Regions from separate parts of the Robertmurraya sp. GLU-23 genome, predicted to be linked through region 1. Evidence: riboswitches for the same ligand, from Rfam matches in the RefSeq annotation. Region 1 holds a riboswitch; each other region holds the start of a gene.

Region 1 (10,240 bases):
AATCTCTATCTCTTTTGTTTCTTCTACTTTCATAAATACACAGCCCCTATTTGAGAGTTCAGATCATGATTATATAATAATCATATCTAGCCTTTTAAACTATTTTCACCTTTTTCTCACTAAAATTCAAGAAGGAAGTATAGAAATGTATTTTATGAATGTATTTGGGTACAATTGTAAACCGGCTTCCAATATGAAAGCCGGTCTAGAATTATAGTTCTAGCTCTCCCATTCGAAGGAGCTCTACAACAGCTTGTGATCGCCCCTTAACACCAAGCTTTTGCATGGCATTCGAAATGTGGTTACGAACCGTTTTTTCACTTATGAAAAGTTCTCCCGCGATCTCTTTTGTTGTTTTGTCTTGTACCAACAGTTCGAACACTTCTCTTTCACGTTTGGTGAGTAACGGCTTGTGAGTATATTCATTCTCCTTCAAGTATTGTAACCCTCCTTGCCTTCGCCAGCTATGAACAGCGGGATGGGTATATATTTAGTCACCATATCTTATGTGCAACAGGCGGTTGTAGTGACTATAATTCTTGAAAGAAAGCATTTTTATTTTTATGAAAAATACTATGATAGAATTTTGTTCGATTGTCTAAATCGACCCCTTGTTTCTTCCGTCCAAGGAACTCCCTTTCCGGTACATTTACACATTTGCACCATCGTTCCTCTCCCAACAAAACATACATCCCCGTTTTGCTTTTTCCCTAAGTAATGAAGGTCAATAGATGTGTTCCCAACTGATTCGATTTTCACAAAAATATCAAGAATATCGTCAAAAAAAACCTGATTAAGAAAATCACACTGTAGATCAGCAACAATCGGAATCGTTGTACTTTCTTTCTGCACCCAATCCTGCATAATGCCAATATGTTTAAAAAATTCAATTCTCGATTCTTCAAAATATGCAAATGGAACCGTATTGTTCATATGTCCAAACATATCTGTCTCTGAAAAGCGAACTTTTATTTTGTTAGAATAGGAGAAACCTTGTTCCCAAGTAGCAAAATCGTGGATATAGCTCACCTTTTTCATAAAATCCCCCTTGTATTGGTAAAAATGAATGATTGTTCATTCTTTGATTATACAAGTGACCTTCTCTTTTGACAAATGAAAAACCCCTTTGACATACAAAGGGGCTAAAGATAAATCTTCTTATACTTGATCGCTTCCAAAGAAGTTTTTAAATGCTTGGAACGTTGTATCTCTATTTAATGCAGCAATAGATGTTGTTAAAGGAATGCCCTTTGGACAAGACTGGACACAGTTTTGTGAATTCCCACAATTCGCGAGTCCACCATCACCCATGATTGCATCCAAACGCTCTGCTTTATTCATCTCACCTGTAGGATGAGCATTAAATAATCGAACTTGAGAAAGAGGAGCAGGACCAATGAAGTTTGACTTACTGTTTACATTTGGACAAGCTTCTAAGCAAACACCGCATGTCATACATTTCGATAACTCATATGCCCATTGACGTTTTCTTTCTGGCATACGCGGACCAGGTCCAAGATCATAAGTGCCATCAATCGGAATCCAAGCTTTCACTTTCTTTAAAGAGTCGAACATACGACTGCGGTCAACCTGAAGATCACGAACAACAGGGAAAGTTCTCATTGGTTCTAAACGAATCGGTTGTTCTAACTGATCAATTAGTGCTGTACATGATTGTCTAGGCTTTCCATTAATCACCATCGAACAAGCACCACAAACTTCCTCTAAACAGTTCATATCCCAAGTGATTGGAGTAGTATGTTTTCCTTGCTTATTTACTGGGTTTCTACGAATTTCCATGAGTGCGGAAATGACATTCATATTTGGACGATAGTCTAACTCGAATTCTTCTTCGTAAGGGGCCGTGTCAGGACTATCCTGTCTTGTAATTTTAAAAACGACTGTTCTTTTTTCAGACATGTTTAGTTATCCCCTTTCTTCTTAGAGTAGTCTCTCTTTCTTGGAGCAATCAAACCAGTGTCAACCTCTTCATAATGGAAGTGTGGTGCTGATTTCGCATCCACAAATCGAGCCATGGTTGTCTTTAAGAACTCCTCATCGTTACGCTCTGGGAATTCCGGTTTATAGTGGGCACCGCGGCTCTCGTTACGGTTGTATGCACCAATTGTAATAACTCTCGCTAGCTGAAGCATGTTTTGAAGCTGACGTGTAAAAATAGCACCTTGGTTGCTCCACTTAGCTGTATCGTTAATATTAATTTTTTCATAGCGCTCTAGTAGCTCTACGATTTTTTCATCTGTTTTTAATAGTTTATCGTTGTGGCGAACTACAGTTACATTGTCTGTCATCCACTCACCCAGCTCTTTATGAAGTACATAAGCATTTTCATTACCATCTAAAGTCATGATCTTATTCCACTTTTGTTCTTCCTCTTTTACATAACGATCAAAGAGGGAAGAAGAAATAGAATCAACGTTCTTGCTTAACCCGCTAATATAATCCAACGCCTTTGGACCAGCTACCATGCCTCCATAAATAGCTGATAACAGGGAGTTCGCACCAAGACGATTTGCCCCATGCTGAGAATAATCACACTCTCCAGCAGCAAATAACCCAGGAATATTAGTCATTTGATCATAATCGACCCAAAGACCACCCATAGAATAGTGGACAGCAGGGAAGATTTTCATAGGAACTTTTCGTGGATCGTCACCCATAAATTTTTCATAGATTTCGATAATACCACCAAGCTTAATGTCTAGTTCCTTTGGATCTTTATGAGAAAGATCCAGATAAACCATGTTTTCCCCATTAATACCAAGCTTCAAATCAACACAGACGTGAAAGATTTCACGAGTGGCGATATCACGTGGAACAAGATTTCCGTAAGCTGGATACTTCTCTTCTAAGAAATACCATGGCTTTCCATCCTTATACGTCCAAACTCGTCCACCTTCTCCACGAGCGGATTCACTCATAAGTCTCAATTTATCGTCACCAGGAATCGCAGTTGGATGAATTTGTATGAACTCTCCGTTTGCATAATACACACCTTGTTGGTAGGCAATGGACGCTGCTGAGCCCGTGTTAATTACTGAGTTTGTTGACTTACCAAAGATAATCCCAGGACCACCCGTAGCCAAAATTACAGCATCTGCTGCAAATGACTTAATTTCCATTGATGTGAGATTCTGAGCAACAATTCCTCGGCAAACCCCTTCATCGTCAATAATAGACCCAAGAAATTCCCATCCTTCATATTTAGTAACTAAACCAGCTACTTCGTGGCGACGTACTTGCTCATCTAGTGCATATAGAAGTTGTTGCCCGGTTGTTGCACCAGCAAAAGCGGTACGGTGATGCTGTGTTCCACCAAAGCGACGGAAATCCAAAAGCCCTTCAGGTGTACGGTTGAACATAACGCCCATACGATCAAGCAAATGGATAATTCCTGGTGCGGCTTCTGTCATTGCTTTAACTGGTGGTTGGTTCGCTAAAAAGTCACCGCCGTATACTGTATCATCAAAGTGCTCCCATGGAGAGTCACCTTCACCTTTTGTATTTACCGCTCCGTTAATACCACCTTGGGCACAAACAGAGTGCGAACGTTTTACTGGAACTAATGAAAATAATTCGACCGGACTTCCTGCTTCCGCAACTTTAATTGTTGCCATTAAGCCAGCTAGACCGCCGCCGACTACGATCACCTTTCCTTTACCCATCGTGAGTCACTCCTTAACTAATATCAAAGTATATCCCGTTCGTTTCTATAAAAATTAGAACCTATTAAATTAAATAAATGCAAAAATAGCGCGCACACCAACTATGGAGAGGGCGATAAAAACGCCTAATGTAACATAAGTAGAAATAAGTTGAGAACGTGGTGTAACTGTAATTCCCCAACTTACAAAGAAAGACCATAGTCCATTTGCAAAGTGGAAGGTGGTTGAAAGCACACCGATGATATAGAACCAGAGCATAAATGGATTCGAAAGAATGCTTTCCATCATATTGAAGTTAACCTCTGCACCAAATGCTGCTGCAATTCTTGTTTCCCACACATGCCATGTTACGAATACTAGTGTTACTACTCCAGATATACGCTGAAGCATGAACATCCAATTGCGGAAAAACCCATAATTACTCGTATTATTCTTTGCTGTAAACGCAATATAAAGCCCGTAAATTGCGTGGAATAATAAAGGTAGAAAAATCACGAACGTTTCTAATACATATCGAAACGGCAAACTCTCCATAAAATGAGACGCTTTGTTAAATGATTCTTCCCCCCCAGTTGCAAAATGATTGACTACAAGGTGCTGCACAAGAAATAGACCAACTGGAATGACTCCAAGCAGCGAGTGTAATCTTCGATAAAAAAACTCTCGGTTTCCTGCCATGAACTTTACCCCCCTTAAAAATTAAACGGAATGACTAAAATAATATCCGTTTTTTTTACAATAATTTTTACAATTATGTGACATGTTCATTTTACTCCCAACATGAAAGAGCGTCAAGAAAACGGATACATAAAATGCTCTATATATACAAAATATTTTTAATATATTGATATCGCTATTAATGCTTATATACAAACATCTTACAGCGCTTTCTTTTATATTGATATAACAATTAATGTAAAAATTTTTTAAATCAGTTTTTTTTGTTTTCATGCGTATTTCCCCGGAAAACGTATATAATAGAATAATAGAAAGTGGGGGACATGTTTTGAGTGAATTGAAATTAGAACAACCTATTTCGGCCACAGATCCTGCACTTGTTCCAGCCTTTGGATATGAATTACTAAGAGAAGTGCTTCTTCCAGACATTCTTGGAAGAGAAACAGCTTCTATTTTATACTGGGCAGGTAAGGCTTTAGCCAGAAAGTACCCTTTGCAGTCGGTCGAAGAAATTATTACTTTTTTCCAACAGGCAGGTTGGGGCACACTACAAATTAAATCTGAAAAAAAGAATGAGCTTGAGTTTGAATTATCGAGTGACTTAATCAAAAATCGCTTTAAAGAGCATCCAGACTGTCAATTCCAATTGGAAGCAGGATTCTTGGCTCAACAAATGGAAGAACAAAAACAGGTAATTACTGAAACGTATGAACACCCGAAGAAAAAGCTCGCTACGGTTTCCTTCACTGTACGTTGGGATAGAAAAGATTCTATTGAATAGTACTTAAAAAGCTTTCATATTTTTATGAAAGCTTTTTAGTTTGTCTCATTTTTTAACTTACCGCACTGCTTCTATGCTTTAACAGATTTTCCAGACAACTCAAATGCTTCATGAAGTGCTTCAACTGCTTTCAGCATCTGTGCTTCCTCTATCACTGTAGAAACCTTAATTTCAGAGGTACTTACCATCTTTACCTGAATCCCCCCTGCGGCTAGCACTTCAAACATTTCTGCTGCAACCCCAGGATTGGAAATCATCCCTGAACCAACAATCGATACTTTTGCAAGGTTTGGTTCTGCTTCTATACTTGCATATTTCAAGGAATCTTTATTAGCTTGTAGAACAGCCATAGTTTCTTCTAAATCTGTGCTCTTAATAGAAAAAGATAAGTTTGTCGTTGATTCATTCGTCATACTTTGAATAATAATATCCACGTTCAAATGATTTTTTGCTAAGATGGTGAAGATCGTTGACAGATTTGTTAATCCATTTGGAAGGCCTAAAACACTTACTCTCGTAATTTCATCTTCAAAAGCAACACCTCTTACAACTAAACTTTGTTCCATTGATACTTCCTCCTCAATTATCGTTCCATTTTCTCGCTCCATACTTGACCGCACTTCAAGTGGGACCGCATAATTTTTTGCATATTCAACGGCTCTTGGATGTAACACTCCCGCACCTAAGTTAGCTAACTCTAACATTTCATCATAAGAAACAGACTTAAGCTTTCTTGCCTCTTTCACATAACGTGGATCTGTTGTAAATACACCTGTTACATCGGTATAAATATCGCATTTATCAGCTTTTAATGCGGCTGCTAATGCCACTGCTGTTGTATCCGATCCACCTCGACCAAGAGTTGACACCGCCCCATCAATCGCGATTCCTTGAAAGCCGGCTACGACTACTATTTTCCCTTTATGTAGCTCAGTTTGAATTTTAGTTGTATTAATGTGTAAAATCCTAGCATTTCCATGAACTGCCTCTGTTTCAATTCCTGCTTGCCAACCAGTAAAGGATATTGCTTCATAGCCTTTTTCTATTAACACCATCGACAATAATGCGATCGTGACTTGCTCACCTGTCGTGAGAAGCATATCCATTTCACGTTTGCTTGGACGGCTTGAGATTTGATTTGCTAGACCCACTAATTCGTCTGTTGCTTTCCCCATTGCAGACACAACGACTACTACGTCGTTCCCTCGCATCTTTTCTTCAATTACTCGATCGGCTACATGCTTAATACGATCAACATTTCCTACCGATGTACCACCAAACTTTTGGACAACCAATCCCATATTTACCCCTACTTTCTTTTCATCTCTTTCATGTGCCTTTTTTGAAAATACAAAAAAAGCCATGAGAGATATCTCATGGCTGCGTGAATGAACGTACAAAAATACGGACTTATACACAGTGAGATAGCTCTCCAAGACATACTGTCTTGACAATCCAGTATTTATTCAATACAGGACCAGCAGATACGGCAATTCAGAGACCTATCCACTTCGGCGAACATCCCCTTTCACAGCTTCTCATCGAATCTCAGTATTCTCAAAGCTGTTACTATTGGTGCTCGCACCTCTACCTTCACTTAACGATTAAGTGATTAATATAAAATTTTCCTAATTATAGCACAGCCTCCTAGTGACGACAATGCTATTCTTGTAATTTTTTCATTAACAGATCTACTGTATTTTGTGGAAGTCCAATAGATAAAAAGTCCTCTTTGTGTGCTTCCTTCATTTTTTTTACCGACCCAAAGGCTTTTAATAATTGTTTCTTCCTTTTCTCACCGATTCCCGGTACATCATCCAAAATCGACTGAAACACATTTTTCCCTCGAAGTTGCCTGTGAAACGTGATGGCAAAACGATGCACTTCGTCTTGAATTCTTTGAAGCAAATAAAATTCCTGGCTATTCCGTTCAAGCGGCACGACCGTTAATGGCTTCCCGTATAAAAGCTGTGAGGTTCTATGTTTATCATCTTTAACGAGCCCAGTTATCGGAATATCTAAACCAAGTTCATTTTCCAAAATATCTCTTACCGCTTCTACATGTCCTTTTCCACCATCTATCATAATTAGATCAGGAAGTGGGAGGTTTTCTTTAAGCACACGAGAATATCTGCGTCTTGTGACTTCCCTCATCGATTCATAATCATCAGGACCCTCAACAGACTTAATTTTGTATTTTCGATACTCTCTTTTTGCTGATTTCCCATCAATAAATACAACCATTGCCGATACTGGGTCTGTTCCTTGGATATTTGAGTTATCAAAAGCTTCAATTCGGTGAGGAGTATAAATTCCCAGTTGCTCTCCAAGTTGCTCGACTGCTTTAATCGTTCTCTCTTCATCTCGCTCCACGAGAGAGAATTTTTCTTTTAGAGCAATGCTTGCATTTTTTGTAGCTAACTCAACTAGGTCTTTCTTCTGTCCACGTTTCGGCTGCAATACCTTTGTTTGTAGAAGTTGTCCCGCTAATTCTAGATCTACTTCATCCCGTAAAAGTATCTCTTTTGGTTTAAAATGACTGGATTGATCGTAGAATTGACCTAAGAACGTTAAAAATTCTTCTTCTGCTTCTCCATAAATAGGGAACATGGAAATGTCTCTCTCAATGAGCTTGCCTTGGCGAACAAAAAATACTTGAACACACATCCACCCTTTATCAACCGAATAGCCGAACACATCTCGGTCAGTAAAATCAGTCGTTGTCATTTTTTGTTTTTCCATTGTTGCTTCTATATGGGCTATTTTATCGCGGAAATCCTTTGCTCTTTCGAAATCAAGCTCTTCTGCAGCAGCTTGCATCTTAAGTGTAAGGTCCTTTTTAATGTCCTTATAACCACCATTTAAAAACTTTGTAATTTCTTCTACAAGTTCTTTGTAGGTCGATTCTTTTACTTCCTTTACACAAGGAGCCAAACATTGTCCAAGATGATAATATAAGCATACTCTATCAGGCAATGTTGAGCATTTTCTCAAAGGATAGATTCGATCCAAAAGCTTTTTTGTTTCGTTCGCAGCAGACACATTCGGGTATGGACCAAAATATTTCCCTTTGTCCTTTTTGACCTTACGAGTTGTAATCAGGCGTGGATGCCTTTCTGCAGTTAACTTAATAAAAGGATATGTTTTATCGTCCTTTAACATCACATTGTACTTAGGATCATGTTTCTTTATTAAATTTAACTCGAGAATTAGTGCTTCAATATTGGACGATGTAACGATATATTCAAAATCCTCAATTTCAGAAACGAGCCTTTGCGTTTTTCCATCGTGAGATCCAGTAAAGTACGACCTGACACGATTTTTTAATACTTTCGCTTTACCAACATATATAATTGTCCCTTGCCGATCCTTCATCAAATAACATCCAGGCTGATCAGGTAATAAAGCAAGTTTATTTTTTATCATCTCATTCAAAAGGTACACCTCCAACTACAAAACACTCTGATTTTATTATAAAGTTTTTTTGAGGGGATATATAGTAGGAGCCCACTGGAAAAGAAAAAACCACTCAGGATCGAGTGGTTTACACATTTTATAGATGAGAGTTTAAGCGCTCTTCTAAAGCTTCCTTCGGTTGGAAGCCGACAACTTTATCAATTACTTCGCCATCTTTCATGATAAGAAGTGTTGGGATGCTCATAACTCCAAACTTTGCTGCAGTTTCTTGGTTTTCGTCAACATCGATTTTAACGATTTTGACTTTGTCTCCCATTTCTGAATCAAGCTCTTGAAGAACAGGAGCAATCATCTTACATGGACCACACCATGGAGCCCAAAAATCTGCAAGCACTAGGCCTGAACCAGTTTCTGTTGAAAAGTTTTGATCTGTTGCATTTGAAATAGCCATTTTCATGCCTCCTTAAGTATTGCTTCGAGAAATATGTCTCGATTGCCTTTTAGTAGTAAAATACTAACGTCAGTATATCACCGTTTTTCAGTCGATGCTAATAATATGTCTTGCAGCTGTTTTCTTATGTAATTTGCCCATTTTATGAAACGATATTCTCTTGTCGAAACAGCATGAAAAAGGAAAGAGCGGCTCTTATAAACCGCTCATTGCCCGTTACGCATTGATTTTCATTTTTTTAAATTCCTCTGTTAAAAGTGGTACCACTTCAAACAGATCTCCGACAATTCCATAGTCAGCCACTTTAAAAATATTTGCTTCTGGGTCTTTATTAATAGCCACAATGACCTTTGAGTTAGACATTCCAGCTAAATGCTGAATCGCTCCAGAAATTCCGCAAGCAATATAAAGGTCCGGTGTCACAACTTTTCCTGTTTGACCAATTTGTAAGGAGTAATCACAGTACTCTGCGTCACATGCACCCCTTGAAGCTCCAACTGCTCCTCCAAGTACGGTAGCCAGTTCTTTTAAAGGCTCAAAGCCTTCTTCGCTCTTCACACCACGTCCACCCGCAATAACAACCTTTGCTTCTGATAAATCTACACCCTCACTAGCTTTTCGTACAACCTCTTTAATAATTGTACGTAAACCTTTTATATCGACAGCTAATGAATTGACTTCTCCTGAAAGTGATTCATCCTTTTGAAGTGCAGCAATGTTATTCGGTCGGATGGTTGCAAAAATAACTCCATCCGTCACAATCTTCTTTTCAAAAGCTTTACCAGAGTAGATTGGTCTAGTAAATACAACATTTCCACCAGCTACTTCAATAGCTGTTGCATCTGAGATTAATCCAGAATTCAGTTTCCCAGCAATTCTTGGAGATAGGTCCTTCCCTAATGCCGTATGTCCAAACACAAGTCCCTCTGGCTTTTCTTCTTCAATCACGGCCAATAATGCTTGTGAAAAACCATCAGATGTATATTGAGCAAGATCGGCATGTTCAACCACTACCACACGGCTAGCTCCATGCTGAATTAACTCCTGTCCTAAAGCGCTTACACTTTCTCCAATTAAAACACCAACCACTTCTCCACCTTCGGCAATTGTCTTACCCGCAGACAATGCTTCAAAAGACACATTACGTAATGCTCCGTCTCTAACTTCCCCTAAAACCAACACTTTTCTAGCCATCAAGTTCCCCTCCTGCAAAAATTTAATTCCGCTCGT
Region 2 (10,240 bases), on a different contig from region 1:
TATGTCCAGGTTTTAACCCCAGTGCTACATCCTGCCATTCATCTATATCATCATAATTATAGGCAACACTTAAGACGACAGGCACTTGGGTGGCACGAAAAGCAAGAGATGCCTCTTCTCCTGCCCATACCGCTTTTGTTCCGTCCTGTATATGTAAAAAGCTTTTTTTATCCATTGAATCACCTCATTTTATTTTGTCTATTGTATATTGTATATTGTATAATATACAGAATATTATAACAAATAATAAAGAAAAATAAATTGTTCAATCGTTATAGATTCTACCTTTTTATACTTAAGGTATAATAAAGTACAGATATATTAGCCTTCAGTAAGGAGGAACCGATGATTCATAAAAGATATCGCTCGTTAAAAGATCATGTGTATGATTATATTGCTACAGAAATACAGAACGGAAACTTACTTCCTAATCAGAAAATAAATGAAGTGGCTCTAGCTGAGAAATTGGAAGTGAGCCGTACTCCTGTAAGAGAAGCTTTAATACAGCTTGCATCCGAAAACTTGCTTGAATTTTTCCCTCGAAAAGGATTTATCGTAAAAGAACTTACGATAAAAACCAAGCTTGATGTGTTCCAAGTAGTTGCTGTCCTTGACGCATTAGCAGCTTCTTTATCCTTACAGCTTCTTACAGATGAAGACCTACATAAGATGGAAGAGCTAGTGAAAAAAATTGACCAAGCAATTTCTCAGCGAGATTATGCTGATTATCAAAAATATCAATTCGAATTTCATCAGGTTTATATTGAGAAATGCGATAATGAAACATTAATCGAACTGCTGCAATCATTACAAAATAGTTTTGTTAGACAGATTTACTTAAGTAAGGACGAAGATAAGCTATTTTCTGTACTCACACAAATGAACGAGCAACATGCAAAAATAGTTAAACTTTTTAAGAACAAAGATAAGGACAACCTTGAGCAACTGATTAGAAATGAACACTGGAAAATCACTCACATGGATATGATTTAATCGAACAGACTACGAGTCTGTTCTTTTTGTTTTTCCTACATATTAGTTACATTTCTGTGAAAGATAAGAATAAATGTTTGACATATATGAAAGAAAACATTAACCTAATATAGTTTTTTAAAATAATTAATCCGATAAACTTAGTGGGGGTTTAAACATGAAAAAATTATTATTCGTGCTGTTCACACTCCTTCTTTCTCTAGCTTTAACTGCTTGTGGAGCAAAGGAAGAAGAAGAAAAAACAGCAGCAAACTTATACGAAGAAATTAAAGAAAAAGGTGAGATTACCATCGGTACGGAAGGTACTTATGCACCTTTTACTTTCCATGATGAATCTGGGGATCTAACAGGGTTTGACATTGAGATCGCTGAAGAAGTATTCAAGCGCCTTGATATTAAGCCCGTTTTCGTAGAAACCAAATGGGACGGAATGATTGCTGGACTTGATGCCAAGCGTTATGACATGGTTGCGAACCAAGTAGCGATTCGTGAAGATCGCCTCGAGAAATACGATATGTCTGAACCTTATATTTCGTCAAAAGCGGTACTTATTGTTGGTGAAGCAAACGAAGACATTAAAACGTTTGAAGATCTGAATGGAAAAAAAGTAGGACAATCTCTAGACAGTAACTATCGAAAAATTGCAGAAGCAAATGGCGCAACAAACACAGTGGTAGATGGATTTAACCAAGCCATTGATTTAATCACTTCAGGTCGTATTGATGCAACAATCAACGATAATCTTTCTTACCTAGATTTAAAAAAGCAACGTCCTGACCTTGCGATTAAAAAGGTGGATGAAGAAGCAGATGTAACAAGCAATGCCTTCTTATTCCGTAAAGATAACAAAGAGCTAGTTGATGCGGTGAACGGCGCATTAGCTGACATGATCGAAGACGGAACATACCTTGAAATCTCAACTAAATGGTTTGGCGAAGACGTATTGAAGTAAAGGACTGAATTGAAATGGTCTTAGATGAAAGAGCGGAACGAATTATAGGAATCCTTAGCGATTCCTTTTTTCCTATTTTAAAAGCTGGTTTATATTTTACGGTTCCATTAACACTAATCACATTTACACTTGGTCTTATATTAGCGTTTTTCACAGCAATAGCTCGCATATCAGGGATTAAACCTCTCGTTGCGATTGCAAAATTTTATGTGTGGATCTTTCGGGGTACACCGTTACTTGTTCAATTATTTATCCTATTTTACGGTCTTCCAAGTGTGGGAATTACGCTTGATCCATTCCCAGCTGCCGTACTTGGTTTTACCTTAAATAAAGGAGCGTATAGCTCGGAAATTATTCGTGCCGCGATCCTGTCTACTCCTAAGGGACAGTGGGAAGCAGCCTTTTCGATTGGTATGACTCGGGCACAAGCCATGAGACGAATCATCCTCCCACAAGCCATTAGAGTATCGGTTCCACCACTTGGAAACTCTTTTATCAGCCTGGTAAAAGACACTTCCCTTGCTGCAACGATCACGGTTACAGAGATGTTTCAAAAAGGACAACAGGTGGCTGCAGCTACGTATGAACCTCTTTGGCTTTATATTGAGGTAGCTTTTATTTATTTAATGTTCAGTACGGTACTGTCCTATGCTCAATCCATGCTCGAACGTCGCTTTGACCGTAGCGTAGCCAAGTAGGAAGGGAGAGTATTGGCGATGATTAAACTAGAAAATTTATATAAAAGCTTTGGAGAGATTGATGTTTTAAAAGGAATTGACTTAGAGGTGGAAAAGGGGAAAACCGCTGTAATTATTGGCCCTTCTGGTTCAGGGAAAACCACCCTTTTACGCTGTCTGAATTTATTGGAGATTCCAAACCAAGGGTCGATTACGATTGGGGAGAAAGAGCTTCAGTTTCAATCAGGAACGAAGCTAAAACCGACTCAAATGACCCTCTTTCGTCAACAAACGGGCATGGTGTTTCAATCGTACAACCTGTTTCCACACTTAACGGTTGTTGAGAACGTAATGGAGGGACAGGTCGTGGTGTTAAAACGCTCAAAATCGGAGGCCAAAAAGCGTTCTCTCGATTTACTCGCCAAGGTTGGACTGAGCGACCGAGCGGAAATGTACCCTCATCAATTATCAGGTGGCCAGCAGCAACGTGTGGGGATTGCCAGAGCAATGGCGATGGATCCGAAAGTCTTATTATTTGACGAACCCACCTCGGCGCTAGATCCGGAGCTTGTTGGTGACGTGTTAAAAGTCATGAAGGATCTTGCTGAAGAAGGAATGACGATGGTCGTTGTTACCCATGAAATGGAGTTCGCTAGAGACGTAGCAGACCAAGTCATTTTCATGGATCAAGGACTAATTGCAGAAAAAGGAACACCAGAAGAAATCTTCACCCTCTCCACCAACCCAAGAACGCAGCAGTTTCTTAATAAAGTCGCACGTTGAACAAGAAAAGGGGTAAAGTGTCCTTCCCAGAAGGACACTCTACCCCTTTTTGTCCACGAGCGGTGACAGACACCCTCCGTGGACACTTTGGCCTCATTTGTCTTTTGGTGGTGTCTGTCACCGCCGTTGTCACCGCCGTTAGGCTGCTTTTTTGGTTTTTGGTTTTTGTTTGTGTGCTCTTGCTACTGGGCCGTAGAAGAAGATTCCACTTGCAAGGAGAGCCACTCCGAACATGAAGGTTTTGATGTCTGCTGTACCCGCGTAGATCACCCATACTGAATATAAGGTCGCTAGTAAAGCAATGACACCGTCCACCACTTTTGATCTTGCTTGGCCTTCATACGTTTCACCTGTGATCACTAGCTTTAACTGAAATACAGCTGCAATGAAGTACGGAACCAGGTAAGATAAGGTTGCAATATAAATAACAAAGTCAAACGCCGCAGAGATGGAATTTGAAATCGTTGAGAAAATAAATAACTGTCCCAATGAGTTTGTGATAATCATTGATAACACCGGAATATTCTTCTCATTTTCCTTTAAGAAAGAAGGTAAAAACAGACCTTGCTTCGCTGCTTGGTACGGAACTTCTGCACTTAACATCACCCAACCAATGGTAGAACCAAATAAGCTGATTAATCCAATACCTGCTAACACTTTTCCAGAAACAGGTCCAAGCACGGAGACAATCGCATCAATTAATGGCTTGTCCGACGCAATTAACGCCTCTTGGCTTAGTAAGCCCATCACTAATGTACTTACTCCAATATAGATGGCTAACGCGATGAACAACCCTAGAATCGTTGCACGCTTGACGTCAATTTGCTTCTTGGCACGTCCCGCAAAAACAACCGCCGATTCCACACCGATAAACGCCCAAAGGGTAGCAACCGCTGCATTGCTAATCTGACCCATCAGTCCGACCGTTGCCCCACTCTCATCGAAACGTGGCTCAACCATAGGAAGCATATGCGAAGCCTCAAATGCAAACAACGCAACAATAATGAAGATGAAGAAACCTGCCACTTTAGAAGCTGTTGCCATGAAGTTTAACTTCCCTGCATTTTCTAACCCTCGTAAAATAATGAAGTGAGTTCCCCATAATAAAATCGAACAAACCACAAAAGTTAAGGCATTACCAACCTTTAAAATAAACGAACCAACGGTAAATAACTCAGCCTGACTCGTTAAAATTGGAAAGAACGTTGATAAATAACTAGCGAATGTTGTAATGATCGCAATATTCCCCGCTAAGTTACCAATCCAATAACCCCAAGTCGCCATGAACCCAGAAAGAACAGACCCTCTAGAATTTGGTTTAAAAAGCTCTTTCGCATAAATTTGTGGTCCACCATTTAAATTTGGCTTTCTCATTCCTAAATTCCCAAACACCAGCGCAGTTACTAACACTCCCGCTCCTGTAAATAACCAAGCGAGAATAACCCCCGCCGGACTTGCCGCTTCTGATAGTGAACGTGGCAGCATAAAGATACCCGAACCTACCATATTTCCAACGACTAATGCCGTTAATATCCATAAACCTAACTTCGTTTGTTTTCCCATGATAATATTCCTTTCTATTATACTTCCCCATCTCTCAAGTATAGAGGCCCTAATAAACATAAAAAAACACACCAAAACGTGAGTACAGTGTGCTTTACAATAAACGCATCAGGCAAATGGATAGTTCAACATAGCTTTTCGAGCTATGACAGTCCTACACCTATTCGATGTAGTCCCAGCTACTATAGTCAGAGAATTATAGTGCTTCGGCGAAAATTCCTTTCAACTGAAATCATGGAGCTCCTCTGGCTCTCATCCAACCTACTAATATTTTTCGCAACCTCTACCTCATCTTGAGCTGATGAGGATCATATTTAATTTAAAATGCTTTACTAGAATAATTCATGAGCGTTTTTATGTCAATGGGATTAATTGCTATTGTACCGTTCGAACATCACTAAACGGATAAAACACAAACTCACTAACTCCGACAATCTTTTCCTTCTTAATAAAACCAAGACCATTCCTTGAGTCCATACTGCGAAGTCGATTGTCACCCAATACAAAATAATGACCTTCCGGAACCATAGTAGGCCCATAATCTCCCGTTAACACACTACCTTGTTCATGCGCCTGCTCCCGATTACTCTCTAAATACTCTTCGCTGTGAACAGCGCCATTGATTAGTAACTGATCATCCCTGATTTCGATCATATCACCAGGCAAGCCAATAATTCTTTTGACGTAATTTTCGCCTTCTCCTTTAATAATCACAATGTCCTCACGTTCAATTTTGTCGGTATTGACTTTGTTAACAAATATTTTCTCTTGATCGTGAAGAGTTGGTTCCATAGAGGCACCATCCACAATATAAGGAGCAAAGACAAATGTACGAACGACGACTACGATAGCGAAAGCAATAAACACCGATTTACCCCAGCTAATTATTTCTTGCCTCTTCTTAGTTTCTCCCATCCTATTCTGCTCCCTTTTTATGTAATAAACTTGTTTACATTTTATCATAATCACTTATTACCCACGGTTACCAAAGCTCACTCTCAGCCCATAAATCGTTAGACAAGATTCACCAAAAATATCTAGGAAATGCCAAATAAAAAAGTCAGCACTAGTGCTGACTTCTCATCTATCCTTATTGCTGACTCTTCAATTTTCTGTATTGATACATTTTCCATTGATAATGAATAAAGCAACCAATACAAAAACCTAAAAGGGCAACGGTCGCAGCAATCGCGACTAATATTGTAAATATATATCCTACCACTGGCAGATTAAAGGCAAACCCCATAAAACCTGCCCCTAAACATAGAATGGCGATTTTTTGATTAAACTGCTGCTGCTCCCAATCTTCTTGCAGGTACGTTGATGGTTCCCTTTTTAAAAACCGCTTCGCTACCTCCATGATTGGATTGATACGAAAAATAACTCCACATACACCTGAAAGTAGAGGAATCAATAAAATCCATTCCATATTTGTCACCCATGTAAGGATAACGGAGAGGACTATGATCGACTGGTTGATTTGCACAAGTGGCTTGGGAATCGTACGAACGACGTTAGCTGACATCTATATCACACCTTTATTATAGGATTAGTTGGTAATTTATTTTACCGAATATCCAGGCATTTGTATACAAATTAGGATGACACTAATAGAAGGAAAAAATGATAATTGGCCTAAATCTTTTCTGTAAAATAAGCGGAGGTTTTCCGGTTAAATGCAAAATGGCGTAGGTTTCGTAGTAAATAAGAGGAGGTTTTCCGATTATGCAAAGCAAAATCCCCCATTTTCGAAGTTTTAAAGTCAATAGGCGGAATCTCTCCGTCTATTGAAGCCTTCTTTAGTAATAGTTACTAGTTTAAACGGAAATGTTCCGTCTATTTATCCGCTCCGGTGCTTAACCTGCTCCCCCAACCGATAAGTGAGGCCCCCACTTGAACCTAGATGCAGGAGTCAGCAACTTTTATGTTAATAAAGAAACTCGCCAATTTGGCGAGTTTTCCTATTTTTATATACCAATAATGATGCTAATACGACATAGCGCTTCTTTTTTACACACCCTTTTGTTGCTGTTGTTCCTTTAAAATATCACGAATTTCCGAAAGCAATTTTTCCTCCGTTGTTGGTGCCTTTACTTCCGATTTTACTTCTTGCTTCTTTCTAAACTTCTGTAATAATCTTATAAAGAGGAAAATGGAAAAAGCAATAATAAAGAAATCAACGACATTTTGTATGAACTGACCATATTTAATGGTTGCATCATCATATGTATATTCGAGCTTTGTAAAGTCAAAGCCCCCTAATAAAAGCCCTACAATCGGCATAAGGATATTGTCTACAAGCGAGCTAACAATTTTACTAAAGGCCCCACCGATAACTACCCCGACAGCCAGGTCAATCACATTTCCTTTTAAAGCAAACTTCTTAAAATCCTGCCACATTTTATGTCCTCCTATTTAAATGTATACATACAGACTAGTATATCTTGAATTAGGGAACGTATGTAAAATTATGCTCATGAAACGAAGATGTCTACATTTTTCGAATTGTTATAGGGTTTTCCAGTCATTTCTTTTGAAATTTTTCTTGAAACATGACATTTGTCATGTCCTACTCTATACATTTATGCCTTTTCATGACCAGCTCATAAACACTACAATAACAGTAGATAAATTCAAAACCTTGTAGGAGGCTTTTATGAGCAAGCAAAAAACGGCTGAATTAAGAAAAAGCGTTGTCCCTTTTGAAAAGTCAGATATAAGTAAAAGTATAAAACAAATGATAAACACATTTATTCCTTTCTTTGGTTTATGGTACTTAGCGTACGCAAGTCTTTCAATTTCTTATTGGCTAACGTTGCCACTCGCTATTGTTGCGGCTGGATTTGTGATTCGAATCTTTATCATTTTCCATGATTGCTGTCACCAATCGTTCTTTAAAAATCGTAAAGCAAACGCCCTAATCGGAAACATCAGTGGGATTATAACGATGTTTCCTTATGAACAGTGGAAGAGAAGCCACAATATCCACCACGCAACAAGTGGAAATTTAGATAAGCGTGGCATTGGTGACATTTGGGTCATGACAGTTGAAGAGTATTTAGCTGCTACACCAACTCAACGTCTTCAATACAGAATGTACCGTAATCCGTTTGTTATGTTCGTTCTAGGACCGATATTCTTGTTCCTTGTTACCAACCGTATTAATGTAAAAGATGCAAAACGTAAAGAGCGTCTCAACACTTATTTCAATAATATTGCGATCGTTGTGTTGTATGCGTTTATGATTTGGTTAGTTGGCTGGAAAGCTTTCCTTCTTGTCCACGCTCCTATTTTGTTTGTTGCTGGTGCATTAGGAATTTGGTTATTTTACGTACAACATCAATATGAAGACAGCTATTTTGAACACGAAGAAGAGTGGAACTATGTGAAGGCGGCTGTTGAAGGAAGCTCTTATTACAAGCTTCCAAAGATCTTGCAATGGGTAACTGGAAACATCGGCTTTCACCATGTGCATCATCTAGCACCTAAGGTTCCGAACTACAATCTAGAAAAAGCACATGAATCAACGCCACCATTACAAAAAGCAACAACCGTTACTCTAGGTACAAGTCTTGAGTCCATTCACTTCAAATTATTTGATGATGAAAATAAGCGCTTTGTAAAATTCAAAGACATTCAACATCTTCTCGAAGAAGGAAAAGCTAGCCTGCACTTAAGCGGAAAGCACCCTACAGCTGACGAGAAATAAATAAAGTAAAATGCTCACCTGGTTAGGTGAGCATTTTTTTTAGATTTCTTTTACATATCTTTCATCTGGAATCTTGTTTAGCATCACATACAAGCTTGTATTTCCCCCACCATTCACGAAAGACATTTCCTCTTCCCCCGTAAAATGAATCACATCATGTTTGGATACAGCCAAACTTTCTCCATCCACACGGAAGGTTCCTTCTCCCTCTACCACCTGAATGAACACATTTGTTCCAGGGTGTTTATGGGCAGGCAGTGCTTGATTTCCCGAAAAGTTTAAGACGAATACCGTACTCTCCCCTTCTTTAAAAATAATTCGTTTCGTAAATTTTTCTTCATTATATGTGATAAAAGTAGATAAGCTTTGTTTTTGCATCATGATCAGTTCCTTTCCTTCTATATGAATCAATCATATCTTGTTACGTAATATTTTGATGTGATTTGAATCAATCTTTTTGAGAAAACGGTAGAGGAAAAAAGGGGGATTTTGTCGAATGCATAGATGATGCTAATAGAAAGGAAGATGCCAATTGATTGTAAAAGAATTAACGGTTCCATTAAAGCTTCAAGCGGTACAGTGTTTAGAAAAAAGAATATTGTCTACTCATCATCAGTATCCACAGATACTAGCTGACTTAGCCAAACGAAAAGCCGGCTATTATGGTGAACGATCTCTCTGTTATTATTTTCACCAACTTCCCCCAACCTCCTATCTCTTTCATAACCTTCGCCTCGAACAACATGAATCTATATTTGAGATGGATGTTCTCATCCTTTTTCCTACCTTTGCATTAATCATTGAAACCAAGAACATTATCGGAGAAATTCATTTTGACTCTCAATTCGGTCAACTTATTCGCACATGGAATGACAAAAAGGAAGCTTTCCCAGACCCAATAGCCCAAGCACGTAGGCACCAATCTCTAATGGGAGATTGGCTCTTTCAACAACTAGGTTATAGCATGCCGGTGGAATACCTAATTGTAGTTAGTAATTCATCTACTATTATTAGTACAGATCCCGGAAAAGCTTATCTTTTTAAGCAAGTCATTCACGCAAATAAGCTCCCTCTACGATTAACGGAGCTACAGTCCAAATATAAAACGGAGATGATGGAAACCTCACAACTTAAGAAATTAAGTAGAAAATTATTAAAGGACCATAAAGAAGCGGAATACGATGTGTTAAAGAAATTCCAAATTCAAGCAGATGAACTTGTAAAAGGAGTTCAATGTCCTAGCTGTCAATTATTTAGGATGCAGCGTAAAAAAGGTCGCTGGACATGCATGAACTGTGGCCATTCAGATCGCCTAGCACATCTTGAGGCGTTGCATGATTATTGGTTACTAATCTCCCCTACGATAACAAATGCAAAATGTCGTGATTTCCTTCAAATTGACTCTCCTTTTGTCGCAAGTCGCCTCTTAAAATCACTACATTTATCTGAAAGTGGAACCCTCAAAGGAAAAAAGTATCATTTTCCGAAAAAAATGAAGTTCTTCCCTGAGAAAAAGTAAGGATTTTTGCGATCCTGAGAATTTATTTGCGATTCTCAGGATTT
Region 3 (10,240 bases), on a different contig from region 1:
GAATTTCAACGAATTCTTCATAATTATCTACGTCAAAAATCGCTTTTGCTGAATCCACCACTTTAAATACGATTACGGCAGCAATCTCTATGGGATTTCCATCCACATCATTTACCTTTAACCTTTTACTATTAAAGTTACGTACTCGTAAAGAAATCGTTTTACGGAAAGTAAGGGGAACGGTAAGAAATAGTCCACTATGGCGGATGGATCCAAGATATTGACCGAAAAAGGTCACAACCACTGCCTGGTTAGGCTGAATAATCGTAATGCCGCTACCAAGAAGTACGGCGATCAAGAGAAGAGGAATGGCAGCTCCAAAATGTTCCTGAATGAGAAAGTATACTCCTGAGAAAAGTGAGATGGCAATGAAAAGTACACCAATAAATCCATTAAAATGAAAAGCGCTTTTTTCTTTCAAATTTATCACTCCTATAAATCAATTTGATATAATTATGATATCACTTTTGTATAAAAATGTAAATGGAAGAGCGAGGGATTTATCGAGTAATAATATTCATTCCCATGAGTTGAGAAGGGGGAAAATAAGTAGTATATTAGTCATGCAATAATAGAGAAAATATATTCTTATGGATTTAAAATCGAAATAAAAAAGGAGAGTATAAAATGAGTTCCAAAATACATAAAGAAACACCACACATTAAACCAAATGGGGCAGAGATTGCTGAAACCATCCTTTTACCTGGTGACCCTCTACGTGCAAAGTTTATTGCGGATACTTATTTGGAAGATGTCATACAGTTCAATGAAGTTCGTGGCATGCTAGGGTTTACCGGTACATATAAAGGAAAGCGAATCTCTGTGATGGGAACGGGAATGGGAACACCTAGCATGAGTATCTATTCATGGGAGCTAATTAACGTCTTTGGAGTGAAAAACTTAATTCGAGTTGGTTCTGCAGGTGCTATACAAGATAACTTGAATTTATATGATATTGTCTTTGCGATGGGTTCATCAACAGATTCTAATTACGGACATCAATTCAATTTTCCAGGACAATATTCAATTACTGCGTCATTTGAGTTATTAGAAAAGGCGAAGAAAATTGCGGATAAACAGGGACAGCATGTTCATGTGGGAAATGTTCTTTCTAGTGATGTATTTTATAATGCTGATCCGAAAGCTTTGCAAAAGTGGAGTGAAATGGGCATTTTATGTGCGGAAATGGAATCGGCTGGTCTATATTTAAATGCTGCTCGTGCGGGTGTTAATGCTCTTTGTATCTTAACTATTAGTGATCATATTTTTAGGCAGGAGCAAACAACACCAGAGGAAAGACAAACGTCATTTACAAAAATGATGGAAATTGCTTTGGAGCTTGCATAAAAATTACTTCACCACACTGCAATGGCAAACAGCAACGCCACATTGATAACGCAATGTGGCGTTGCGTATGCTCCTTTAAATGCCAATCCCTAAGGCCGTGATTGGACTTTTTCCCCTTGTACCCAAACTTCCCGAATATGTTCAGGACGGACAAGATACATTATTTTTTGGAAAATATCATCTAACTCTTCATTTTCAGCGAATATGGGCAGGCAGGCTGCTGGTAATTTCGTATCAATGATTTGTACGTCCCATGCATAGTTTTCTTGAATTCGCCCAATGGGTAGGCTTAAGCTTTCTCCCCCGCCGGCTGTAGCCAAGTAAAAGGCCTCGTGAATGGAAATGCGGGAATTTGGTACACCCCGTTCCTCGGCAGGAAGAGCCGGATTTACCCCGTCTTCTAGCATTCTAGAGGAGACCACCGCCTGCTTGGCATTATCATAAAGACTAGGAGTCGCGCCAGCTGAGATATCGGTTCCTAATCCAACATCAATACCCATAGCCTGAAAACGTTTGATCGGGATCACGCTATTTGCGAAGTAGGCATTTGACAATGGACAATGGCTGATCGCTGTTCCTGTTTTAGCAAAAAGCTCTGCATCATTGTCATCTAAGAAATTACAATGAGCCATTACAGATTTCTTACCTAATAATCCAAAATCATGCAAGGCAAATGCATCATGTTTGTGAAAACGGTCTTGTACATAGTTATGAGCCCAGTCACTTTCGCTACAATGCGATTGAACATGTGTATCATGCTTAGCTGCGAGTTCCCCTAAGCCCTTAAGTGCTTCGTCCGAACAACTTGGAATAAAGCGAGGAGTCACAACGGGATACACACCTTGTTTAACTGTTTTAGCTAGCTCCTTCACTGCTAAAATAAACTCCTCTGTATCAGCTATCGCGGTTTTGGCATCTGCATCCCGATAATAGTCAGGGTTTTGTTCAGGATCATCCATGACAACCTTGCCTACTAAACCCCTCTGTCCTTTTTTTGCACATATTTCCGCTAATAATAGACTTGCCTCTTTATGGACGGTTGCAAAGTAAAGGACTGTCGTTGTGCCGTTGGCAAGTAGTGTATTTACGAGATCTTCATAGACTGTTTGGGCAAAAGTTAAATCTGTATATTTGGACTCTAAAGGAAATGTATACGTGTGAAGCCAGTCGTAGAGGGGAATATCCAATGCTGTCCCTGATTGCGCCCATTGTGGGGCATGGACATGCAAATCCACAAAACCGGGGAGGAAATATTGCCCGTCTGCTAACTGATGAAAGTTCTCCTGCCCTTGGTAGTCCGCTAACAAGGATTGATATTCCTCGTGTTCAGGTCCAACCATTTTTTCAATCATTCCATTTGAATTCACAAAGAATAAATAATTTTTTAATGTATTAATTTTTTTAGGAGAAAAACTAGAAAAAGCAGTTCCGTGAAAAACATGCGTATATGTACTCATAAACACCCTCCTAATGTTCGCTACATTGGCCATTGTAACGGAATGATAAAACGTAGTCCATTTTAAACACATTTTTTATAAGAGTAAATGATCTATTGATAAAGTAGAACCTTACCAGAAAAACCTAGTTGACGAACTAAAAGATAGTATTGTAGTATAAGAAGATAATTGAATAAGACCTCACTTTTTACAGTGGGGTAGAGGCGCGATATTTAACAGTCTTTAGTGGAGTTTGAGAAGCAGTGATGCTAAGGAGAAGGAAATGTCGCCGAAGTTTGTAATATTCTCGAGTATTACATGCTGGGTCTGTAGTTAAGAGCTGCAGGACTGTCTTGATAAACTTAGTCGTTTATTGAGTTGTGCTATCTCATTTGGGATAAAAGAGGGGACTTTAGGACAACTATGCATAACGCGACTTGAGTTTATCTCAGGTCGTTTTTTTGTTTTAGTACGATAAAATAACAGGGGGAAAGACATCATGAAAAACAAGTTATCATTATTCATAGTTTTATTAGTTTCATCGATTCTATTATTAGCCGGATGTGGATCAAGTAATGGTTCTGATTCTGGATCATCAGAGGATAATACATTTAAAGTTGGTTTAGAAGCGGGTTATGCTCCTTTTAACTGGACTCAGAACGACGATTCTAACGGTGGAGTTAAAATTGATGGTTCTGCAGAGTATGCTGGTGGATATGATGTGGAAATCGCTAAGAAAGTCGCTGAAGGTTTAGGTAAAGAATTAGTGATTGTTAAAACTGAGTGGGATGGCTTAGTACCCGCTTTAACATCAGGTAAAATTGATGCGATTATTGCTGGAATGTCACCAACAGCTGAGCGTAAGGAAACGATCGACTTTACGGATAATTACTACAAGTCAAATTTAGTAATGGTTGTGAAAAAAGGCAGCAAGTATGAAAATGCTACTTCGATCCAAGATTTCAAAGGTGCGAAGATCACAGCTCAATTAAATACATTCCACTACAATGTGATTGATCAAATCGAAGGTGTAAACAAGAAAACGGCGATGGACAACTTCCCGGCCATGAGAGTTGCTTTAGAATCAGGGATCATTGATGGTTACGTTTCAGAACGTCCAGAAGGAGTTAGTGCATCAGCAGCCAATGAAAACTATGTAATGGTTGAATTTGAAGATGGTTTCGAAACATCAGAAGATGATACAGCAATCGCTGTTGGTTTGAAAAAAGACAGTGATTTAACAGAAAAGATCAATGAAATTTTAGCAGGTATCTCAGAGGAAGAACAAACAAGCATCATGGATGCTGCTATTACGAATCAACCAGCAGCAAAATAGAATTCAGGAACCGGCTGTATATAAGTATACAGTCGGTTTTATACGGTAAGGAGGAGAAATAATGAGCCTTGAGTGGGTTATTAAAATCATTGCGGAAAACTGGCCTATGTTCCTTCGTGGTGCTGGGTTAACCCTTTTGATTGCTCTGGTTGGAACGATTTTTGGAGCAATGATTGGATTATTAGCAGGCGTTATACGAACGATTCCTATGCCGGAACGTGGCGGGAAAAAGATACTTTTAAAAGTGATTAACCTAATTATTTCCATATATATAGAATTCTTCCGTGGAACACCAATGATTGTACAAGCCATGGTTATTTTCTATGGATCTGCCATGGCATTCGGTATCGATATGAATGTGTTTGTGGCGGCTATTTTTGTCGTATCGATCAATACAGGAGCTTATATGGCGGAAATTGTACGTGGTGGAATTGTGTCGATTGAAAAAGGACAGTTTGAAGCCGCACATGCGATCGGAATGAATCATCTACAAACGATGTGGAATGTGGTATTGCCACAGGTCATTCGAAATATTTTACCTGCCACAGGAAATCAATTTGTTATTAATATTAAAGATACGTCCGTTCTGAATGTGATCTCCGTGACCGAATTATTTTTCGTTACCAAATCGATTTCAGGCAATAACTTTAGATATTTTGAATCGTTCTTCGTCGCATGTCTGATTTATTTTGTGATGACCTTTATCGTGACAAGAATCTTGCTATATATTGAAAAGAAATTAGATGGCTCTGAAAGCTATACGATGATTGTTAACGAAACACAAATAGAAGTGGCTCAAAAGTAATGAGAGAAGGAGGAGAGAATTTGGAAAAGATTATTGATATTCAGCATTTAAACAAATCCTTTGGAACTCATGAAGTATTAAAAGACATTAATTTTTCAGTGAACAAAGGAGAAGTAGTTACCATTATCGGTTCCTCAGGTTCTGGTAAGTCCACTCTTCTTCGTTGTGTGAATCTTTTAGAAAAACCAAGCGGCGGAAAAATTATTTATCATGGCGAAAATATACTAGATGACAAGCATGATGTAGCGGCTTACCGACAGCATCTAGGTATGGTGTTCCAACAATTTAACCTTTTTAACAATCACAATGTTCTAATGAACTGTGTGGTAGGACAAGTCAAAGTACTCAAACGCTCCAAGGAAGAAGCCGAAAAAGTAGCGATGAAGTACTTGAAGGTGGTTGGAATGGATAAATATATTAACGCAAAACCCAAACAACTATCGGGTGGCCAAAAGCAACGTGTGGCCATTGCTAGAGCCCTTTCCATGGACCCAGATGTGATGCTATTTGATGAACCAACGTCTGCTCTTGACCCAGAAATGGTAGGGGAAGTTCTCAAAGTCATGAAGGAACTCGCAGAATCTGGTCTGACGATGTTGATCGTGACGCATGAAATGGAATTTGCCAAAGAAGTATCGGATCGAGTGGTCTTTATGAACCAAGGAGTGATTGCCGAAGAAGGCACTCCAGAGCAGATTTTCACTAATCCAACCCAAGAACGCACAAGAGAATTCTTGAAGCGTACATTAAATTAAGCAATTATACTAACTGCACCTCCAATTGTTATAGTAGCAATTGGAGGTTTTTTTCATTTAGAAAACTACTCTCAAAACCCCAATTCATATAACTCTTCAAAATAAAGCTCTTCAAACTTTTTATTCAGGATTCCGTAATAATAGGCAATAGGTTTTTGTATGGTGCTTCCTTTGAGCTTACTAATCATTTGTTTAAAGGAGTGAACGGCCATATTTATCACGAGATCTGTTTGGCTTTCAAAGTTATTTCGATAGGCAGAAATTTGGGCCATTCTCCAGAATTCTTCAATCTGCTTTGCTTCTGGAAAGAAGTATCTGACGACTTGAGAGAAGGAGTAAGGAACTCGGTCACTTGTGTAAGTGAAATCAAGAGGCTTGTTATCCGTATTCTCTGTAGGTTCGGATGAATCCATTTCTTTACGTTCTTTAATCTTTATATTTTTAGTTTTAGAAGGATTACTAGTTTTATTATGGTGGTTCAAATTATCTTCCTTAGGTAGTTCATTTGTAGGAAAAGGTTGAAATACATACAAATTACTAGACTGAGAACCATTTTTTCTTTCGGTTTCATGAACGATCAATAGTCCTAAACCAATCGCTTTTTGAATCATTCGCTTGAAAGTAGATCGTGAGATACCGTACCCGTTGTGTTCCTCATAAATTGCTTTTAATACGGTCCCAATTTTGGCATTGCAAACGCCAGGGATTTTCGCAGCAAAACGAACGAGTCGCTTTAAGCCAACTCGCTCTCCCTTAGAAAAATCATCCTTGTGAACAGCCAACCACATTTCCATATGAGTATTAAATTCTTTTAAAGAAGAAAATTGAGAATACTGTTCGAATTGTTCAATACCGCCATTTTTCAAATTCATTCCTTGGCACCGTCCCTTCATTGTTTATATAGAGAAGGGCGGTTCAAAAGGACAGGGTGGTTTTTGGATATTTGTGACGGATTTTTGAACAGTTTTGGAGTAGAATGTAGTGAGAGTTACGTTACGTTGATTCTATTTTGTCTAAATTAAGTAATGGTAAAAAAATTATAGAAGGGGTTTTACAGATGGATGCAAATAAAAAATGGCTTTCCATTCCAAAAGAGATAAGAAATAGTCTACTAAGTAATGTTTGGTGTGGGAATTGCTCAGATGTAACAACGATTACTGCTTTTTTAATAGAAGAGCATGATTTCGGTATTGTGTTAAAAGGTAAATGTAAAAATTGCGGTAAAGATGTGGCTAGGGTTATTGAGGAAGATTGAACAGGGACACAAGTAATATGGGACCGGTTCCAGTATCATACGACGCGCCTAAATAGTAAAAAAAATTCAATCAAACGTTTGATTGAATTTTTTTTCGTTTCACATTAAGTAGGATAAATGTGCTTATTAGATCTAGGAATATCATTTTTCAAATAGATATATAGACCATAAAGAATTAGAATAAGAATATAGTATTCCAAAAATTGTTAGAGGGGGGCAAATATGATCCCGACAAAATTAGATTCCACTTCTATCACTACGATAAGAGAAAAACGCATTGAACCAGTTATCGATTGGTTCGAGCAGCATAAGCATTCATTCTATACGCTAGGGCGGTTCTATCTTAATCAACAGCACCAAATAGAAGAGCTATTCTACCGGTCTATTTTAAACGTTCATAAGGAATGGTCTCGATTTAAACATGAATCATCATTCGATTTGTGGGTTACATCCCTTTTCATACAAAACTGCCGAGAGCTTTCCCAGGATAATGGCATACAGGCTCGAGAGGAAAGGGATCCTCGTCCGGAGTTACTTAAGGCACTTGACCAACTAAATGGTGATGAAAAAGATGCCATGGTCCTTAGATATGTAAAAGGACTTTCTCAGGAGGAAGCAGCAAGCATTCTCCGAATTTCAGTGGATCAGATAAAAGGTCGTCTGTTTTCCGGAATCCGATCTCTTAGACAAACGGAGAGTGAAGAATCCTTTAATGGCTGTAAAGAGTACCATAAGGATTACATTGATTATTTAGAAAGAACGATGGAGCGGCCGAAAAGGGTCGATTTTGAAGTGCATATTTATCACTGTGAAAAATGTCAGGAGGATTTAGCTACCTTTCAGGATGTCAGGTTATCGCTATTAAACCATGCCGATCGGATGGGCGATTTTCATATACCATCAGATTTCATGGAGAATGTCAAAGGGAGACTAGCAGAAAAGGAGAATCGCAGACGACAAAAGAACAAAAAACGTAAAAAAGTTGCGCTCGTTTTTGCAAGTGTATTCACAGTGCTGATGGGTATAGGTTTTTTTACCGGTTTGTTCTCCAACCTCTATTATACATGGACCGAAGAAGATGAGCAGTTGCGTGCCTTTTTACAACAGGGTCTGGGTCAAAGGGTAGACCTGGAGGCGGAAAGTGACGGGGTGATTGTGGAGATTAAAGGCGTGGTAGCTGATGATATTCAGACGGTAGTTTTTTATGAAATAGAAGATACAAATGAAGATCATCAATATTTTATGAATTATGATGATGGGGTTATTGTGGAGAACACATATAAAATCATGAACCATGATACCTATCCGAAATACTCTCCGCCTGATCTTGAATCGGATGTAAATAAAGGGAAAAAGAATGTTTATCAGGGGAAAATTAGTTTACTACCACTTAAGGAGGATAACGAGACCATCCATTTGAAGATCAATAAGCTTCTAGAGATCAATCGAGATGCCTATGTGGAGAGTCAATATTGGGGCTACGGGAACAATCAATATCAAACAGGGGAATGGAACTTCGAAATCCCAGTAACCAAACAACCTTCCAAGGAATATACATTAGGTGGACAAACTCATATCGAAGGGATTCCTGTTCGATTTGAGAAATTAATCGTTGCACCAACGGCAACTTCTTTACAATATAGCATTAATAGAGAGCAGACGGAGAAACGGATAGAGTTCCTTAATTTTAACGACCTTGAAGTCAACAATAAGATCGTAAAAATAGATATGTTTGGAGGGATTCCAATGAATTCACAGCCTGACATGAATTGGTATACCTTCCAAGCGCAATTTGATTCTCTATTAGGAGAAGAACCAAAAGAAATGAGCGTTCAACTGGAATCTGCATATTTGACAATGGAAGACGATAAAAGCATCGAACTTGATATGGCTCAGCCATATCCTCAAAGCTTTGAATATGCAGGAAGTACGATCAGCATCGATAAAGTAGAAGTGGGAGTGCCTACGACGATTGTTTTAAGTAATTATGAAGTTGAGAATCGGGCATATGAGTCACTTCAAATCAATATTGTTGGGGAAGATGAAAGTATGGCTATGTCAATGAGCATGGAAACAGAAGGAGTTCTAGTTGACAAGAATGGGGTAATATACGACATGAATACCACCCCTTTCTCTTATGAAGAAATTGAGCAACCCCGTCATTTTGAAACCGTCCAAACCATAAGGTTAGACGACAGCAACATGATCCCTAAAAGAATTGATATTTATGGATATAATACAATGAAATATTTGAATGATATTGTGAAGATCTCGTTGGAATAACATATTAAATGTATCCATTTAATCACAAATGGTACCAAAAAAAAGGGGTCCATGTATTAAGCTTAAGTCGTTAAAGATATACTTTCAATTATGACTGCGCATTCAAACAACATTTGCTGCTTGTACTATCTTTATGAAAAATGTATTAAAGGTGCATATTAGCTTAAAAAAAACAGACTTTCAATATACATGCTTTTCAATTTAATTGGAAAGATAAAAGTATGGAGGTGTGTGTTCATGTCTAATCCTTTTGAGGCAGCTTGGAACGCTCTAAAAATATCAATAGATACAACTAATGAACCTAAATCACCCTTACATATTATTGAGGCTGGAGACTGTTGGACTTATTTAACTATGGTAGAAGAGTTCATACGCTACGAAGAAATGGGATTAAACACAACAGTTGATGATGAAATGAAGGAAATGCTGAATGATTTGATTAAAATATGTGAGACTCAAGTAAAAAACCTAAGTAAGTTTATGAGAAGAGAGGGAATTCCTTTACCGGATGTGACATCATCCAAACCAGACTCTCATCCCACTCATATTCCTTTAGGTGTAAAGTTAACGGATAATGAGCTGGCCAATGGAGTAGCCTTTAAGATTGTTATATGTTTACAAGCATGCTCTAAAGGCCAAGCTGATTCTGTTCGTAGTGATGTAGGGATTATGTGGTTACAATACTATTTAGAATGGTCAATGTTTGGAAATACATTAAAAACACTTATGCGTAAGCGAGGGTGGTTAAAGGTACCTCCATATTACTATCCTCCAGGTGCACCATAAAAACTATACTTAACTAACTTATTAAAATAAGCTGGAGAACCTATTATGAATTCTATAAGGAGGGGTCTGGGATGAAAGACAAAGAGCAGGAAACTCTCCTAATTCCTAAGGCAACCGAAATAAAAGCTGTCGACAAACTTAAAACACCGAAGTTTGTCGACAGCTTTAAAATCTATTTAGCCACGTAAGACTTATTAAGACAACGATTGCTCTTGCACCTCTTTTGCTGAGTGTATT

Evidence for each region. A riboswitch is a leader RNA that binds a small molecule or an ion and turns the genes downstream of it on or off. The one in region 1 is predicted to bind lysine.
Region 2: another riboswitch for lysine. It lies ahead of ACVBAX_RS14080 (amino acid permease); the one in region 1 lies ahead of ACVBAX_RS00500 (aspartate kinase).
Region 3: another riboswitch for lysine. It lies ahead of ACVBAX_RS14705 (transporter substrate-binding domain-containing protein); the one in region 1 lies ahead of ACVBAX_RS00500 (aspartate kinase).

Annotation. Positions count from the first base shown of each region.
Region 1 covers NZ_JBRKCV010000001.1:100,035-110,274, reverse strand. Annotated here, with positions in the region: gene ACVBAX_RS00535 (MarR family winged helix-turn-helix transcriptional regulator) at 1-33, opposite strand, end outside; gene gerE (spore germination transcription factor GerE) at 212-436, opposite strand; gene ACVBAX_RS00525 (acyl-CoA thioesterase) at 574-1,038, opposite strand; gene sdhB (succinate dehydrogenase iron-sulfur subunit) at 1,159-1,920, opposite strand; gene sdhA (succinate dehydrogenase flavoprotein subunit) at 1,923-3,683, opposite strand; gene ACVBAX_RS00510 (succinate dehydrogenase cytochrome b558 subunit) at 3,753-4,361, opposite strand; gene ACVBAX_RS00505 (YslB family protein) at 4,690-5,142, shown strand; gene ACVBAX_RS00500 (aspartate kinase) at 5,214-6,443, opposite strand; lysine riboswitch at 6,560-6,740, opposite strand; gene uvrC (excinuclease ABC subunit UvrC) at 6,805-8,577, opposite strand; gene trxA (thioredoxin) at 8,696-9,010, opposite strand; gene ACVBAX_RS00485 (electron transfer flavoprotein subunit alpha/FixB family protein) at 9,227-10,204, opposite strand.
Region 2 covers NZ_JBRKCV010000008.1:34,173-44,412, forward strand. Annotated here, with positions in the region: gene ACVBAX_RS14055 (cystathionine gamma-synthase family protein) at 1-175, opposite strand, end outside; gene ACVBAX_RS14060 (GntR family transcriptional regulator) at 346-993, shown strand; gene ACVBAX_RS14065 (amino acid ABC transporter substrate-binding protein) at 1,151-1,945, shown strand; gene ACVBAX_RS14070 (amino acid ABC transporter permease) at 1,960-2,643, shown strand; gene ACVBAX_RS14075 (amino acid ABC transporter ATP-binding protein) at 2,662-3,405, shown strand; gene ACVBAX_RS14080 (amino acid permease) at 3,544-4,968, opposite strand; lysine riboswitch at 5,082-5,262, opposite strand; gene lepB (signal peptidase I) at 5,344-5,883, opposite strand; gene ACVBAX_RS14090 (DUF4395 domain-containing protein) at 6,059-6,493, opposite strand; gene mscL (large conductance mechanosensitive channel protein MscL) at 6,979-7,368, opposite strand; gene ACVBAX_RS14100 (fatty acid desaturase) at 7,625-8,677, shown strand; gene ACVBAX_RS14105 (cupin domain-containing protein) at 8,717-9,058, opposite strand; gene ACVBAX_RS14110 (nuclease-related domain-containing protein) at 9,210-10,196, shown strand.
Region 3 covers NZ_JBRKCV010000008.1:167,488-177,727, reverse strand. Annotated here, with positions in the region: gene ACVBAX_RS14720 (SPFH domain-containing protein) at 1-421, opposite strand, end outside; gene deoD (purine-nucleoside phosphorylase) at 628-1,347, shown strand; gene guaD (guanine deaminase) at 1,437-2,804, opposite strand; lysine riboswitch at 2,995-3,177, shown strand; gene ACVBAX_RS14705 (transporter substrate-binding domain-containing protein) at 3,283-4,119, shown strand; gene ACVBAX_RS14700 (amino acid ABC transporter permease) at 4,181-4,924, shown strand; gene ACVBAX_RS14695 (amino acid ABC transporter ATP-binding protein) at 4,945-5,679, shown strand; gene ACVBAX_RS14690 (hypothetical protein) at 5,751-6,551, opposite strand; gene ACVBAX_RS14685 (hypothetical protein) at 6,737-6,934, shown strand; gene ACVBAX_RS14680 (sigma-70 family RNA polymerase sigma factor) at 7,157-9,217, shown strand; gene ACVBAX_RS14675 (DUF3231 family protein) at 9,455-10,003, shown strand.